DNA from 2 places in the Desulfonatronovibrio magnus genome. Region 2 is predicted to be linked to the other one. Evidence: predicted binding sites of a transcription regulator. Region 2 holds the regulator's gene; the other holds the start of a gene.
What was found. Region 2 encodes sigma-54, which starts transcription at its own class of promoters, with help from an activator protein. Its sites were predicted from a motif close to CTGGCACGGNNNNTGCTT; they were not measured.
Positions count from the first base shown of each region.

Region 1: LZ23_RS03810 (DUF8043 domain-containing protein) is a predicted target of sigma-54. The motif match lies at 5,615-5,632, and genes of this name have one in related genera.

Region 1 covers NZ_JYNP01000029.1:51,732-59,725, reverse strand. Annotated here, with positions in the region: gene LZ23_RS03835 (ABC transporter ATP-binding protein) at 1-724, opposite strand, end outside; gene LZ23_RS03830 (branched-chain amino acid ABC transporter permease) at 726-1,802, opposite strand; gene LZ23_RS03825 (branched-chain amino acid ABC transporter permease) at 1,774-2,661, opposite strand; gene LZ23_RS03820 (ABC transporter substrate-binding protein) at 2,970-4,124, opposite strand; gene LZ23_RS03815 (hypothetical protein) at 4,394-4,744, opposite strand; gene LZ23_RS03810 (DUF8043 domain-containing protein) at 4,945-5,544, opposite strand; gene LZ23_RS03805 (glycosyltransferase family 9 protein) at 5,668-7,242, opposite strand; gene hypF (carbamoyltransferase HypF) at 7,482-7,994, opposite strand, start outside.
Region 2 covers NZ_JYNP01000005.1:158,377-166,370, reverse strand. Annotated here, with positions in the region: gene rapZ (RNase adapter RapZ) at 1-627, opposite strand, end outside; gene LZ23_RS00825 (PTS sugar transporter subunit IIA) at 603-1,052, opposite strand; gene hpf (ribosome hibernation-promoting factor, HPF/YfiA family) at 1,056-1,601, opposite strand; gene rpoN (RNA polymerase factor sigma-54) at 2,302-3,738, opposite strand; gene lptB (LPS export ABC transporter ATP-binding protein) at 4,353-5,075, opposite strand; gene LZ23_RS00795 (LptA/OstA family protein) at 5,083-5,589, opposite strand; gene lptC (LPS export ABC transporter periplasmic protein LptC) at 5,589-6,140, opposite strand; gene LZ23_RS00785 (KdsC family phosphatase) at 6,133-6,666, opposite strand; gene kdsA (3-deoxy-8-phosphooctulonate synthase) at 6,659-7,498, opposite strand; gene pyrG (CTP synthase) at 7,503-7,994, opposite strand, start outside.

The DNA of each region.
Region 1 (7,994 bases), on a different contig from region 2:
TTTGCTTAGGACCGCCTTCAGCTATTTTAGTGCCGTGATCCAGAACGACCAGTCTTTTACAGATGGTCATGACCAGCTTCATATCATGTTCGATTAAAATCACAGTGATGCCTTGATCAGAAATTCTATGGATCAGGTCTATGAGGGATTTTGTTTCTTTGGGGTTCATGCCGGCAGCAGGCTCATCCAACAAAAGCAGGCTTGGTTCTGTGGACAGTGATCGGGCGATTTCCAGCTTGCGCTGAAAGCCGTAGGAGAGAGCCGATGCTGTATAAAAGGCAAATTTATCAAGACCTACAAACTTAAGCCAGTCCATGGATTCATCAACAATTCTTTGTTCTTCATTGCGCTGGGACTTTGTTCGCAGCACTGCTCCAAAAAAGTTTGCCTTGGTCCGGCAATGTCTGCCTATGCGGACATTATCAAGAACTGTCAAAGCGGAAAAAAGACGAATATTCTGAAAAGTTCTTGCTACACCGAGGTAGGTCATTTTTTCCGCCTTATATCCGTTTATGCGAAGCATCCTGCTGTCTGATTCAAACATCATGTTGCCACTGGTGGGCTTGAGAACCCCGGAAATGCAGTTGAACATGGTACTTTTTCCAGCCCCATTGGGTCCTATCAGACCGAGGATTTCCCCCTTTTTAACATTATAACTGACATCTGCCAGAGCCAGCAGGCCTCCAAAGCGCATGGTCAGACTGTCTATTTCCAGGATATTCATATTATGACGAAGAACCGAGTTCTTTTTTCAGTTTTATAAGTATTGGATTATTCTGGGACTGAGTTGCTATATTCGGGAAAAAGCCCATGGGCTTGAAGCGCATCATGAGCACCATAATCAGTCCATAAGCAAGAAACCTTGTTTCGGCAGGCAAACCAAGTCCGGGCAAAACCATTCTTAGAATTTCACCAAGGGCAATGAGGACAGCTGCTCCTACCAGGCTTCCCTTGAAATTTCCAAGACCTCCCAGAACCACCATGCACAATACCAGAAATGATTCCCAGAATTTGAACATATCAGGTGAAAGAAACATGGTCCATCTGGCCAGAAATGCACCTGCAACAGCACCAATGGCAGCTGAAATGGCAAAACCGATTACCTTGTAGGTCAGCAGGTTAACGCCGCAGCTTGATGCCGCTATGGGATCTTCTCGGATGGCGAACCAGGCCCTGCCCAAGCGGGAATCTTCCATACGCCCCATTATGATATAGACCAGAGCAACCAGAAAAACCGCAAGATAAAAATACGGCCTTAAGCCCAGGAATTCCCAGTACCAGTCCCATTCAGGATTAATCATGGTTGAAAGCCATGAAAAATTAATGATGACCGGATCAATTCCCGGCAGGCCAAGTGGCCCCCGGGTAAGCCATATTTCATTGGTCAGAAACAGGACAACCAGTTCAGAGAAGCCAAAGGTGACAATGGCAAAGTAATCCCCTGTAAGACGCAGAGTAGGGGCACCGAGTAAAACTCCCCAAATTGCTCCGTTTAAGGCTGCCAGGGGTACAATAACCCAGAAGGACAGGCCAAAATGAATAGTCAAAAGGCCGGCAGTATAGGCTCCAATTCCATAAAAGCCTACATACCCCAGGTCCAGCAGTCCGCAAAATCCGGGAATAATATTTAACCCCATGGCCAGGATCATATAAACCATGATCAGGACCATGACGTGCAGAACATACTCATTGGCAAAAGCAAATAACGGATATATTAAAACCGCTGCCAGGAACAGGTACTTAATGGCATCTTTAAGGCTGATATTCATGGGATCAAACTTTTTCCACGGTAGATTTTCCAAGAATTCCAGAAGGGCGGAAAATAATTACTGCTATCATAACCCCGTAGGCAATCCCATCACGGTATAGTGATGATATATAACCTGCGCCCAGGGCTTCAGCAATGCCAAGAACAATACCCCCGATCATTGCTCCGGGTACTGAGCCTATTCCGCCGAGAACCGCTGCGGCAAAGGCCTTTACTCCTGCCACATAACCCATGGTAGGATACAAGGTGTTGTAGTAAATGGCCACCATAATGCCAGCTACTGCTCCCATGCTTGAACCAAGAGCAAAGGTGAAGGATATGACTCTGTTGACATTTATGCCCATGAGGGCTGCGCTGGTACGGTTCTGGGACAGGGCACGCATGGCAGTGCCTACCCTGGTTTTATTGATGATAAGAAACAAAATAATCATCAGGGTGGAAGCTGTAATAAATATTGACATCTGAAGCCAGCTTACATTGGCTTCCCCAATGGTGACGGCGGTAGTTCTCAAAAATGATGGTAAAGCTTCCTGGACAAATGGTTTGGGCCTGCTGCCCCATATAATCATGGCCAGGTTCTGAAGAAATATGGACATGCCTATGGCTGTTATCAAGGCTGCAAGTCTTGGAGACTGCCTTAAGGGGCGGTAAGCAAAAATATCCAGCATCACTCCAATAAGAGCGCAGCATCCCATGGTCATGAGAATGACAACGTATAAGGGTAGTCCGAATACTGTGATGAATGTGACAGCAAGGAAGGCTGAAAGCATGAATATTTCGCCGTGTGCGAAATTGATGAGCTGGATCACACCATAAACCATAGTATAACCTACAGCAATGAGGGCATATATCATACCCAGGGTGAGTCCATTTATAAGCTGTTGTTCAAACAAGGTCTTTTCCTTTGGATATATCAGAACAGCAGTGCCTGGCTGGTCATAACTGTTTGATTTCTAAGCAGGGCAACAGGCAATTATGCTCCGGCCTTGATCAGGTACGAGAGATAGATGCAAAATCCATTATCTCAGGTTAGCGGCGATCAGAGCCTGTTTTGGCGTGCAAAGTTTAAAAGTTATGATTTTATCCGAGATCGCTGAACCGATAACTTTGAACTGAAAGGGAAAAAATAAATTAAGGCAGGCCGGACTGATGCCCGGTCTGCCTTATTGTAAGGTTATGAGATAAATCAACGCATGAAGGACTAATCCATCTGAACTGGAGCAGCAACAAACTGCCCGTCCTGAACTTTCTTAACAAAGGCAGGCTTCAGAGTATCACCATATTCGTTGAAATAGGTCATGCCTGCAATGCCATGGTAGGCATTTTCAGGGGAATTGATGGTAGTGAGGTATTCCCTGATCTTTGCTCTGTCCGCACCCACTTCAGCAATGGCCTGCAAAAGAATGCCTGCTGCATCATATGAATTGGCGCTCATCCAGTCTACTTCACGGTCAAAACGCTCCCTGAAGTTTTCCAGAAACTCTTTGGCCTCGCCTTCTGCGACATCTGCCAAAAATGGAACTGTGAGATAAGTATTCTCAGCAGCGGCACCAGCAAGGCTGATGTAATCGGCATTATCAAAACCGTCTGCGCCGAACTTGGCAACATTCATACCCAAATCTCTTGCCTGATTTGCAATGAGTGCTCCTTCAGGATAATAACCGGAAATGAAAAGTCCGTCAGGATTTCTACCTCTGAGCCTTGTGAGCTGCGGGTTGAAATCGGAAGCTCCTGATACGTAAGCTTCCTCTCCAACAATGTTGAGCCCGATTGACTGGGCCTTGTTAACAAAAGCATTTTTCAAACCAATGCCATAATCATTATTTTCAAAAAAAACAGCTACATTATCAAGCTCCAAAACCTCATTAACATATTGAGCAAGAAACTCACCCTGATAGTCGTCCCGATAAACAACTCTGAAAGCCCAGGTATTGCCCTGGCGGTCTTTGCTTTGATCAGATATGGCTACACTGGTAGCTGTAGGTGAAATTACCGGTACACCGTGTCTGAGGTATGTTGGCAGTGCTGCGAGGTGAGCAGAAGAGCAGAGGTGTCCAACAACACCCACTATGTTTCTGTTCTGGGCAATGCGTGAAGAAACAGTTGCTGCTTCACGTGGTTCACACTGTTCATCCATCCAGTCCACTCGAATCTGCTTGCCGTTTATGCCCCCAGCGGCGTTGATTTCTTCAACCTTGAGAGTAACACCTGCTTTAACATTATCTCCATAGCCGGCTAGGGCTCCTGTGAAAGGAGAAGCTACAGCAATTCTAATAGTTTCTGCAAGGGCTGGAGAACTTAGAAGCAGCATCAGGCAACTGATAACAGCCACCTTTAACCAAGTTTTACCAAACATTTTTGACCTCCTGAAAAGACTGTTTTTTGGCAACAAAAATAAAATAATCCACTCATCATAAAGATTAGAGCATAAAACAAAACTGGATAAAAATCAAGACTTGTGTATAGGGAAATTGAAAAAAAGGTGGAACTATTCAGTATGCTGGAGGGATAGCTTGCATTTAATATGGCAGATTATGATCAAGAAAAGCACAGAAACCTCGGCGCCTGCAAGCGTCAGCCTGCAGGCGCTTCCGGTCCGGAGGTCAAGCAAGGAGGAGGCAGTTATTATCCTCTTTTATTGAGATAAGGATTGAACAGGGGTGTCACGGTAGATGCTTTTTTATATCCGCTAAATCGCTTGTTTTCGCATCTGACTTTCTGCAATTCGTCGCGCAGCACTGTGTGCAGCTTTTTTGCCGAATCAGTTATTCTGGCTTGCATTTTCTGCAATTTAAGTAATTTTTCGAGAAACATATCTTTATCCAGATTATGATTAGATGAAAAAACATTATTAAATATTTGTTCTCTTTGTCTGGCAAGTTCCTGAGCCTTTTCAACATCCTGGTCCTCAAGAGAGTTCAGCTCCATGAGACTGATGTCATAAGCTTCATCTAATTGAGAAAACGCGTTGTTCATGGTTACATCATCCTTATTTATGAAGTAGCGAAAAAATTATTTCGTGCCTTGTCAGCCTTGATTTGAAAATTGAGAGCGCATTGGAGTAAGCCCTACAATTAAACTTAATGGCTACGATTGCCTCAGTTATAGGGACAGGCACATTCAGAACCGCAAAATCAAAAGGGAGCCCCAATGATTGTGAAAAAGGTTCAGATCTGTCAGGATAACTCTTTTAGTTCTTCACGAAAGTCTGCAATTATTTTTTTCCAGCTTTCCACAAGAGGCAGATACTCATACTCCAGAAGATCAGACAAAAGAACCCAGTCTTCATTTTCCTGAACCTCAATCATTTCGCTGAAAAGTTCTGATAACCTTTCTACTGCTTTATCCATTCTGGAGCTGTCTTTAAGTTGAAAGCCTTCCTTCAAAGCGCCTACCATGCCTATGAAGTCTCTGGTTACTTCAAGCAGATCCTGATACATATCAAGGGCTTCAGCATCATCAGCCTGACGGAAATATTCAGCTACCTGGCTGCCTCCCTTGGACATCAAGGTAACAACCTTGTAAAGCTCACGAGTGATGTTAATGGCCATGTTTGTAGTATCCATGGTCTTGATTTCCACTTTGCTGAATTCATCTGTCTCAATATCTTCTGCCTGGTGGGGATAGATTTCTGAAAATGCTTCTTCGTCAACAAGAACATCGGTAACAACACGCTGATTGAACATGTCGTTTCCCATTACGTTTACAAGAAGATCCTCAAGGTTGTTGTAATTTTTAACATTCAGCTCTGTAGTTTTTCCGTCGATTACGATCATTATGACCTCCTGTGATCTTTGAACTTAAATATGGGAATTTTTTTCTGCAAAATAAGATTTGATATACTCTATTCAATTAATGTGCCAGGTCAGCGGGCAGAGGGAGCAAAACAAGAGGCATAACTACATTCTGAGAAAATTGTTCAGCTTTTGCAAAAGTTTTTCATACCTCTGGCAAAGAGCAATGATCTCTTCAAGATTGGATGAGGCAGCCTGGGACTGATGGGTCCATAATAGTCCCAATACTGGAAAGTAAGAGCTTTGGGAAAGGATATGGCTCAGTCTCTGCCAGGTGGAAAGAAACTTTTTTTTGACAGCAGGTGCGGCAACTTTTTTCAGAACATTGGCCTGCTGGGCTGCCAGGTTGAGCAGAGGCAGGATGCTATTGATATGCTCAACAATATTCTGACAGTAATCTTTTTCCGGTCGGGTAGTATCTTTGGGAACCGTCAGAGCTTCATCATTCAGAAAGAGGTTGTAAAAGTGTTTCTGGGTGGACATCCACAGGGAATAGTTGTTCTGCGCCCCAGGGTTTAACGGGCGTAAGGTATACAGATCATTTTCAAGGCAGGTAGCCCTGACTTTTGCTCCTTGACCCTCCATTTTTCTCCACTCGCCTGTAGATATGTAATGGGTAATGGCTTTGAAAACAGTTTCAGGAGATATGGCCTTTCGACATGAAAACCCAGTATCACATGTATGAGAAAATGAGCATGGATGACAGTTCATGTCCGGTTCAAGGCAAAGACAGTTGTCAAGATAAGGGCCTGTATCCCAGGGCTGGGCTGTGGCCAGAAAAAAAGCTGCGCTTCTTACTCCGAGGCCGGCGGCCAGGTGCATTGTGCCGGTATCATTGGTCACTAAAAGTTTGCACAGGGAAAGAGTGGCGGACAATTCCTGCAAAGAGGTCTGTCCTGTGAGACTGATATGGGGTGCCTGGGAAAGATTTTCATATTTTTGAGCAAGGTGCTGCTCGGATTTCGTTCCCAGAAGAACTGGGCAAAGGTTTAATTCTTTACAAAGCATTTCTCCAAGCAGGGCAAAGTACTCAACAGGCCAACGTCTTTTGTCATCACTGGCACCAAGCTGGAAAGCCACATACCCGGCAAAGTTATTTCTCTGGGTTTTTGTGGAAAGTTCATTCCTCATCTGGCTGATGAGCTCTTTATCCGGGGCTTTGATTTTCAGTTTTGTTTTTTGGGTTGGAAGGTGGGCAGACCTGACAAACATGTCAACAATATTAAAGGGACTGCTTCCCCTGTGCGCTGATGAGGCCTGCAGGAATGCCGCCCAATTGTTAGAGTAGCATCCAAAGCCCAGTTCATCCAGAAAAAAGCCCAGTTTATGTTCTGATTGAAATTGACTGGTAAGCAGTCTGGAGCTCAGGGATGGGGTAAGGTTTATTGTCTGGTCAAAATGTTCAACAGAGGCAGTGGAATTGATCCAGTTTTGCAGTTCAACAATGGCCATGGGCCAGGTACTGTCTAACAGAGCCAGAAATCTGGCACCTGGCATGGCATGGATAAAGTCAGCATCATGAAGAAGTTCAGCTGCCCGGGCAAAATTTTCTAAGCAGACCAGATGGGTGACTAAACCCTGGTCTTTCAGTTTGGACAGGACCGGCTGGCTTTGAATCAGGTCACCAAATCTGGTCAGGTTAATTAGCAGGGCGTGTCTTTGATTTCGGGCTGTATTCATTGGATATTGAGAGTTAAAAGCTATCAGTTAATTGTTGTGTAACTGTTCACCACATTTGCAATAAGACCATTAAAAACCCTGGATTCCGGCTTTCGCCGGAATGACAAAATAGGGCAACCGCTTGCTTTAGTCGTCACCCCGGATCCCGGATCAGTGTCCGGGACAGGCTTTGATCCGGGGGCCATGTCTTTTTATACGAACTTGCTGAACAGCTACATTGTTGTCAGCATTGAAGCGGGCTAAGCTGATTCCAGAAGTCTTTGTCCATAAACGGCCTGCCCCAGGGATACGCAGGCATCATTGGGAGGCAGCTGTTTATGCACCAGAACATTTAAGCCATTATCAGCCAAGAGCTTAGCAAGCGTTTGGAAAATGGTCATGTTCTGCATAACCCCGCCGCTCAGGCCTACTGTTTTAATGCCTGTTTTTTCTGAAGCCTGCATTACCCATTTGCAAATCCCATGCGATAATCCCAGGTGAAATTTTCTGCTGATGATTTCAGGAAGAATTTGTCTCATTAAGTCTGTATTAATTTGTTCAAAAAGGGAAATGGTATCCAGAGTCAAAAAAATGTCACTTTCAAGCGACTGAACATCATAGAATTCTGTAATGGATCTATCCTGGATCTTTTCTAATAAAATGGCTGCCTGACCTTCATAATCAATTTTTTGCGTGAGACCAAGCAAGGCAGATACAGCATCAAAAAGCCTTCCGCATCCACTGGAAAAAGGAGAATTAATGTTTTTATCCAG
Region 2 (7,994 bases):
GAGGTCAAAGACCATGTCTGCTTCAGAAGGTACCCCGTATTTGAATCCAAAAGAAATCAAGTGAATGCGCATACCTGCAAAGGATTGATCAAAGTACTCCCATTTTTCCTGAATAGTTCTTCTGAGATCATGAATTGAAAATCCGGAAGTATCCACCACAAGATGGGCATCACCGCGAATGGCATTTAGAATTGCCTTTTCCATCTCCAAAGCCTGATCAAGGCCGTAACTGCCTGATTCTAAGGGATGGGGGCGCCTCGTGGTGGCATATCTGCGCACCAGAATATCCTCCGAGGCTTCAAGGAAAATTATCTGCGTACATAAATTTACACCTGAAAGCCGCTCCCTGACCTTTATCCATTCCTCAGCAAAATCAGGCTGCCGCAAATCCATGCCCAGGGCCAGACCACGATAGTTTTTAGGGTTCTCACCGGCAAAAAGGTTCAGAACAGAAGGCACAAGACTGACGGGCAAGCCGTCAACAGTAAAAAAACCCAGATCCTCAAACACATTAAGAGCTGTACTTTTGCCTGCACCGGAAAGCCCTGTGACAATAATCAGCGGGTAGCAACCACTACCCGCTGATTCTGCTGTCTGAGATCTCAACGTCTGGTTATCAGATTCCATAAATCATCCCTGTCTGAGGCACTCATAAATGACTCCTTAAAAGACTGATCCTGAAGAAGCCTGGAAATATAGGCAAGTATCTTCAGGTGCTTGCCTGCACTTTTCTCCGGAGCAAGTACCAGAAAAAAAATATTGACCAGCTTGTGATCAAGGGAAGCAAAATCAACCCCTTGCAAACTTCTGCCCACCACAAGAAGCACTTTGTCCAGGTTGTCAAGCTTTCCATGGGGTATGGCTACTGCATCTCCAATACCGGTGGTACCAAGATTTTCTCGAAACAGCAAAACCTCAAAAATCTTCTGCTTATCCAGAAAGGGGTAAGCTGCCGTTAAGGGGCTGATAAGCTCAGCCAGAACTTCGGTTTTGGTTGCTGAAGCCAGGTCGGCAATAATCTGGTCTTTATCTAAATACTCAGTAAGGTTCATAAGTTACATGCCCGGATCAATAAACCCGAAGTCTCCATTCTTTCTTCTATAGACGACATTGATACGTTCAGTTTCAGCATTGAGAAATACAAGAAAATCATAATTTAAGCTTTCCAACTGCATGGCAGCCTCTTCGAGATCCATAGGCTTGGGTTCATAATGGTCAGTGGCCACAATTCTTGGCTCGCGTTTACCACTGTCAACAGGCCCGAAATTGATGATGTCCATCCTGACCTGTTTTTCCCTGGCTTTTTTCTTTTTGTCCTTTACTTTTTCCCGCTGTTTTCTAAGCTGGGCTTCCACCTTGTCCAGACTTAAATCCACCGTTGAATACATGTCCTCAGTTTCTTCTGTAGCTGATATATGCATGTCCTTGCCAGTTAGAATGACCTCAGCTATGTGACGAAATTTTTCCACCTCCAGATTAACCTGAAGTTCTGCAGCATCGTTTTCATTAAGATATTTTGAAAGCTTTTCATATCTCTCCTGAGCATACTTTTTGAGATGTTCAGAAGGCTCAAAGTTTTTGAAGTTGAATTTGATCTGCATGCTGATCCTCCTTTGAGATATCAAGTTGTGTATTGGTTGTATCAGTTATTATGATTTGGTAATCGTTCAGCCTTTTGTATGGAGGCAGGGGGCAGGCACTCCGGGCCCCACTTGAGCAGGAATGTCCAGATTCCTGAATATTCCGCCTTCAGCCTGAAAAGTCCAGTTAAAGACAATAAAGAAGACATTTTTTTAAAAACCAGGCATCGGTTCTCAAAAAGGCTGCCTATTAATTTGCCGCCTGCCTTGTTAAGCAGACGTAGTCTCCGTCGCAGACGGGTTTAACTGGGTTCCCCGGCAAATGAAAAAACATCTTTTTTTCCTTTGCGCCCTTTGCCTGCCCGGTTAAACATCGCTGAAAGCGTTCCTGCGCAGCAGGGTTTAACTGGGCGTCTTGAGTGAGTCTTTTTACCCAGTTGAATACACAAAGTGTAGGCTCAGCCATTCAACAGGGGCGAACGGGCGGTTAAAAAATCTGTAATAGTTTAGCCCTTTTCTAAGGAAAGCAGGGGACAGGCACCCCAACCCTTGTTTTTTGTTGATGTAAAACACAGACTTAATAAAACAAGGGCTGGGAGAGCCAGTCCACGTGCCACATGCAAATGGCTAAACTGTTACAAAAATCTTTTTTTGTGTTGCGGGCAAAGCCCGCATTAGAAAAAGGTGAACTCCGTCTCAATTCACATATATCAGTAAATGATCAGAAAAATTTTTTTCTTTTGGAGGACGAAGGTATCTTCAATGCAGCCCTGTACTTGGCCACAGTTCTCCTGGCAATATTGACCTCAAGCTGTTCTTTTAACGCATTGGCAATCACGTCGTCACTTAAAGGTTTTTTGGGGTCTTCTTCGGCGACCATCTTTTTTATGGCCGCTTTGACACTTTCAGACCCTACCACACCACCACTGTCCATGCTTAAAGAGCTGTTGAAAAAAAACTTGAGCTCAAAAACACCAAAGGGCGTTGAGACAAATTTATTGGTGGTAATCCGACTGACTGTTGACTCGTGCATATTAATATCTTCTGCCACTTCACGCAAAATAAGCGGCTTGAGCCTGGCAACGCCAAGTTCAAAAAACTCTCTTTGAAACTTGAGGATGCTCTCCATTACCTTGTACAATGTTCGTTGTCTCTGATGCAGGCTTTTCATCAGCCATATGGCAGAACGGGTTTTTTCCTGAATGTACTCGTTATCCTTTTTATTCTTATCGGTTTTTTCCAGCGAATCCTGATAAAGTGTGCTCAGTTGAATGGGGGGAATTCCATCTTCATTGAGCACGATGGCAAAATCCTCTTCATACTTGTAAACATAGATATCCGGGCTAACATAGACAATGTCCTCACTTCCGTAGCTTGCCCCCGGGTAAGGATCAAGGCTTTGCAAAATTTCTATACATTCCTTGAGGTAGTCCTTGCTTATCTTAAACTTCTTTAGAAGAGGAACAAAACGATTTTTTTCAATATCTTCAAGGTGTTCCGTGACCAGCTCAGTTATAATTGGTCCTGTTTCATTAAGGGCCCTGAGTTGAGTCAACAGGCACTCGCGCAACGTTCTGGAGGCAATGCCCACAGGGTCAAAATTCTGAACCTTGCTCAAAACTGATTCAACCTTGTCTTCTGTCAGATTCAGCGACTGGGCCAGTTCAGCTGTATCGGTCTTCAGGTAACCCTTTGAATCGATGTTTCCAATAATCTCTTCGCCTATCCTGATTTCTTCTGCAGTCAAATTCTGCAGATAAAGCTGCCAGGTAAGATGACCTTCCAAGGATGGCTTGGAAGAATACCTGGCTTCAAAACTCTGCATCTCCTCGGGAACTTCCCACTCCCTGGAACCAGCCTGTTTTGATGTGCTTGAAAAATGTCCGAGATAATCTTCCCAGTCAGCATTGTTGATCATTTCCTTTTCTTCGGCTGTCAACTTTTCTTTTACTTCTTTTCTGTCACGGGCCTCTCTTTCGCGATCCTCATCAGCGGCAGGCTGCAGCTCTTCAAGAAGCGGATTTTCAAGAAGTTCCTGCTGGACCACCTCAAGAAGCTCCAGCCTGGACATCTGCAACAATTTAATGGCCTGCTGCAGTTGGGGAGTCATCACCAGCTGCTGGGTCAGTTTAAGATTCTGTCTCAGTTCCAGGGACATAGTATTATTCCGTTAAGTCTGTTATCCATAATTAGGTATCTGTTCACACCACATTACTCTACTTTCAGATAAAGCCTGCATCCTGATTTGTTTTGGCCATTGCAGTTTGTTTGACCAGCCCTGAGCCCGTTAGTCAAAACCATGAACAGGGAAAACCTCTGGATTGTTTGAAACAATTAATGGTTTTGACTTACGGGCTAATGCTGGGAGTTTGCAGCAAAAGAAAACAAATCAGGATGCAGGCTCACCTCTCAGCATGGTGAATAGTTACAGTCTGATTTTATATATCAACAAAAAACAGGGACTGGGTGCCTGCCCACTGCTTTCTTATAAAAAGGGTATCTGTTTAGCGCTTTTAAGGAAAGCAGGGGACAGGCACTCCAGGACCCACTTGAGCATCAATTTGTGCTCAAAATGACTCATTTTTGGGACAAGTGGGTCCTGGAAGAGCCAGCCCCCCACCGGGCTGTATGCCTCCGGGCAGGAAGCCTTGCCACATCCAAAGCGCTAAACAGATACAAAAAAAAAAAATCCTAAACTGTTACATTTTCAAAGGATTTGAAAAATGCCTGAAAGCAGCGAATCAGCTTACCATACGGGAAAACATGACAAACTTACAAGCAAAAAGATTCACCAAGGTAGACTGCCCTTGCCCTGGTGTCATTGATAATCTCCTGAGGCGTCCCATCGAGTATAACTTGTCCGTCATATACAATGGAGGCTCTATCACAGATCCGCAGGGTTTCCCGCACGTTATGATCTGATATCAGCACTCCTATTTCTTTTTCCCTGAGCTTGAGAATGATTTTCTGAATATCATCCACAGCAATAGGATCAATACCGGCAAAAGGCTCGTCAAGCAGTATAAATCTCGGATCCTTGATCAGGGCTCTGGCAATCTCCAGACGTCTGCGCTCCCCCCCGGACAGAAAGGATGCTTTCTGGTGAGCCAGCTTGGATATGCCAAGCTCATCCATAAGCTGATCAGCTTTTTGCAGTCTGTGCTTTTTGCTTTTATGTGTATATTCCAGGATAAGCATCAGATTTTCAAAAACTGTCAGATTTTTGAAAATTGAACTTTCCTGGGGCAGATAACTGATGCCCAGACCAGCTCTACTGGGCAGCGACAACCCGGTAATATCCTGCTTGTCGAGAGATACGCCACCTTTGGTTGGCGTTATAATGCCCACCAGCATGTAAAAGGTCGTGGTCTTGCCGGCACCGTTGGGCCCAAGCAGCCCAGCCACCTCTCCCTGCCTGATATCTAAGGATATACCCTTGACCACAAGCTTTTTACCGTATCGCTTATAAACGTCAATGGCTTTAAAGCTGTTCACCCCTGGTTTATTCCTGCTGCTCGCTTTCTGAATAAAAAATTACTCTGACTCTTCTATCGGGTCCGCCCAGGACCTCGGAAGTATTTTCCAGCATGTTGATAAGAACAATCTCACCCTCAACCCGATTCTTGTCCTCCATAAGGACTGGGTTTCCTTCTAAGGTTGCCTGGCCAGTGTCAGGATTATATGTGAGCAACTCACCTTTACCCTCTCTGTTCATGCTCTTGATGCGCACATTGCCCCTGGCAATTATTTTTTCAATTTTATCCTGCTGATCAGCCTCATCCTGCTCTGCATTCTGCGGCTTTATATGTACATGCAGCTGATCAGACCAAAGCTCAAGCTCTGCCCTGATAACATGAACATTGCCGGAAAAGATTACAATATTATCGTGTCCGGTATAAGTCATCTTGTCAGACGTAATATCTGTAATCTGATCCTGAAGCCTGTTTTCAGCAAGAGCAGGAGCAAACGCCCACAATAACGAACAAAAAATAATTGTCAGGATTTTCATCAATTCACTGTCCTGTTTTGAAGCAGGGTTTTTACACCCCCAAGGGCCTCTAATCTGTCCTCATTTAAATAAAATCTGGCTTCCGGGCTGTTGAGGGCCATTCCATTGCCCACAAAAGTCACGCCTTCACGGAGAAGAATAAAATCCTCCTCTCCCATGTATGACGCTCTGCCGGACTCAATTATCAAACCACCATAATCCGCTCTGACATCAGGCCATAAATGCACCATATTTTCTGTTTGCAAAGCCTGGCCATGGGAAGCTGTGATCACTACAGGAGCAGAGTCTTCTTCAGTGTAATAGGTAATGACTGGATTATAAAGGACAAAAAGATCATCCTCACGCACAAAGCCTGCATTGTCAGAAATCACTTTCCATGTCTGGCGGCCATCCCTGCCCTTGGTCATAGTAAAATCACGGATATTCATATCTACTTCCATTTCAACATTCAGGTCGGTTAAACCCGGTCCAGGGCTTGTATGCCAGAAGGTAATGAACAGAAAAGATAAAACAGCCGCACTGAAAAATAATGGAGCAAATTTTTTAATCATCAAACTGCCACTTCTGCCATTGCTCCTCTCTCAGTCCACGAGCCTCCAGAATCAGCATAATTGCCTCACGCACAGCACCATATCCGCCAGACTTTTCAGTTACCATGCGGGCAATATTCTTGATCTCCGGTTGCGCATTGGCCACTGCCATGGGCACGCCTACCTTGAGCATGGGTCCGGCGTCCACCCAGTCATCCCCGAGATAGGCCATTTCATCAAGACCATACCCGGAATCTTCGGCAAGCCTCTTTAAGAGGGGCACTTTATTTATATGACCGTGAAAATAGTGAGTGATGCCCAGCTCAGTTACTCTGGACTCAACAGCCGCGGATGAAAGTCCGGTTATAACTGCTATTTCAAGCCCTGCTGCCTGGGCTGCCTTTATTCCCAGGCCATCCTGAACATTAAATCTCTTCATGATACGGCCCTGGCTGTCGTAATACAACCCACCATCTGTCATGACTCCGTCAACGTCAAGGATCAGCATTCTAATCCGGGAAAAAGCAAGTTTGAGAGCATCATTCATTAACAGCCTTCCTGATTTTCAGAAGAGTTTGTACAAGGGGTTTGAGCTGGTCCAGAGGCCATGAATTTGGTCCGTCACACAATGCCCTTTCAGGGTCTGGGTGAACTTCCATGAAAATGCCGTCAGCTCCGGCAGCCACTGCCGCCCTGGCCATCAAAGGCACAAATTCCCGCTGCCCCCCCGAAGACGTGCCCTTCCCTCCGGGAAGCTGCACAGAATGCGTAGCATCAAAAATTACCGGATGCCCCAACTCCTTCATAACAGGCAAAGACCGGAAGTCAACCACAAGGTTGTTGTAGCCAAAAGAAGTGCCTCTTTCAGTAATCCATATTCTGGCGCTGCTGCTGCGCTGTCTGATTTTGGAGACAGCCTGATGCATATCCCAGGGAGCAAGAAACTGTCCCTTTTTAATATTAACGATTCTCCCGGTATCAGCAGCTGCCAGTAAAAGATCAGTCTGCCTGCAGAGAAAAGCCGGAATCTGGATAACATCCGCCACTTCTGCAATTGATGCAGCCTGCTCTGGATGATGAATGTCCGTCAGGACAGGCAGGCCGGTCATTTCTTTAACCCGCTGCAGCCATTCCAACCCCTGTCCTAAGCCCGGACCACGAAAACTTTCTGCAGAAGTACGGTTGGCCTTGTCAAATGAGCTTTTAAAAAAAACCTGAATTTTCAGCTCCTGGGCCACCTCTAAGATTTTATGAGCAATATCTGAGGCAAAATCAGCCCCTTCTAAAACACAAGGTCCAAGGATAAAAAATAATTGATTCCCGCTCTGCCTGCCGTGGGTTGAAACAGAGCAATCGGTATTTTTTGGATCTGTTTGCACAATTCTATCCTGCAAGCCCTGCCGCTCTGACAAACTCTCTAAACAGAGGATGAGCACGCATTGGGTTGGATTTGAATTCCGGATGAAACTGACACCCCAGAAACCAGGGGTGATTTTCTAATTCAACAATTTCCACCAGGCTCTTATCCGGGGAAAGACCACTGAAAATCATACCCTCAGCTTCAAATTGCTGCGCATACTTTTTGTTGAATTCATACCTGTGGCGATGTCTTTCCATTATCTCCCGGGTCTGGTAGGCTTCATAAGCCTTGGTGCCTTCTGTAATGACGCAGGGGTAAGCACCAAGCCTCATGGTTCCGCCCTTGTTGCTTTCCTGACATCTTTTCTGCACAGTATTATTTCTAAAGTCAAACCACTCCTTCATTAAATAAATCACCGGGTGCTCAGTGTCAGGCGAAAACTCCTGAGAGTCAGCATCTCTGAGCCCCAGGACATTTCTTGCAAATTCAATCACAGCACACTGCATACCAAGGCA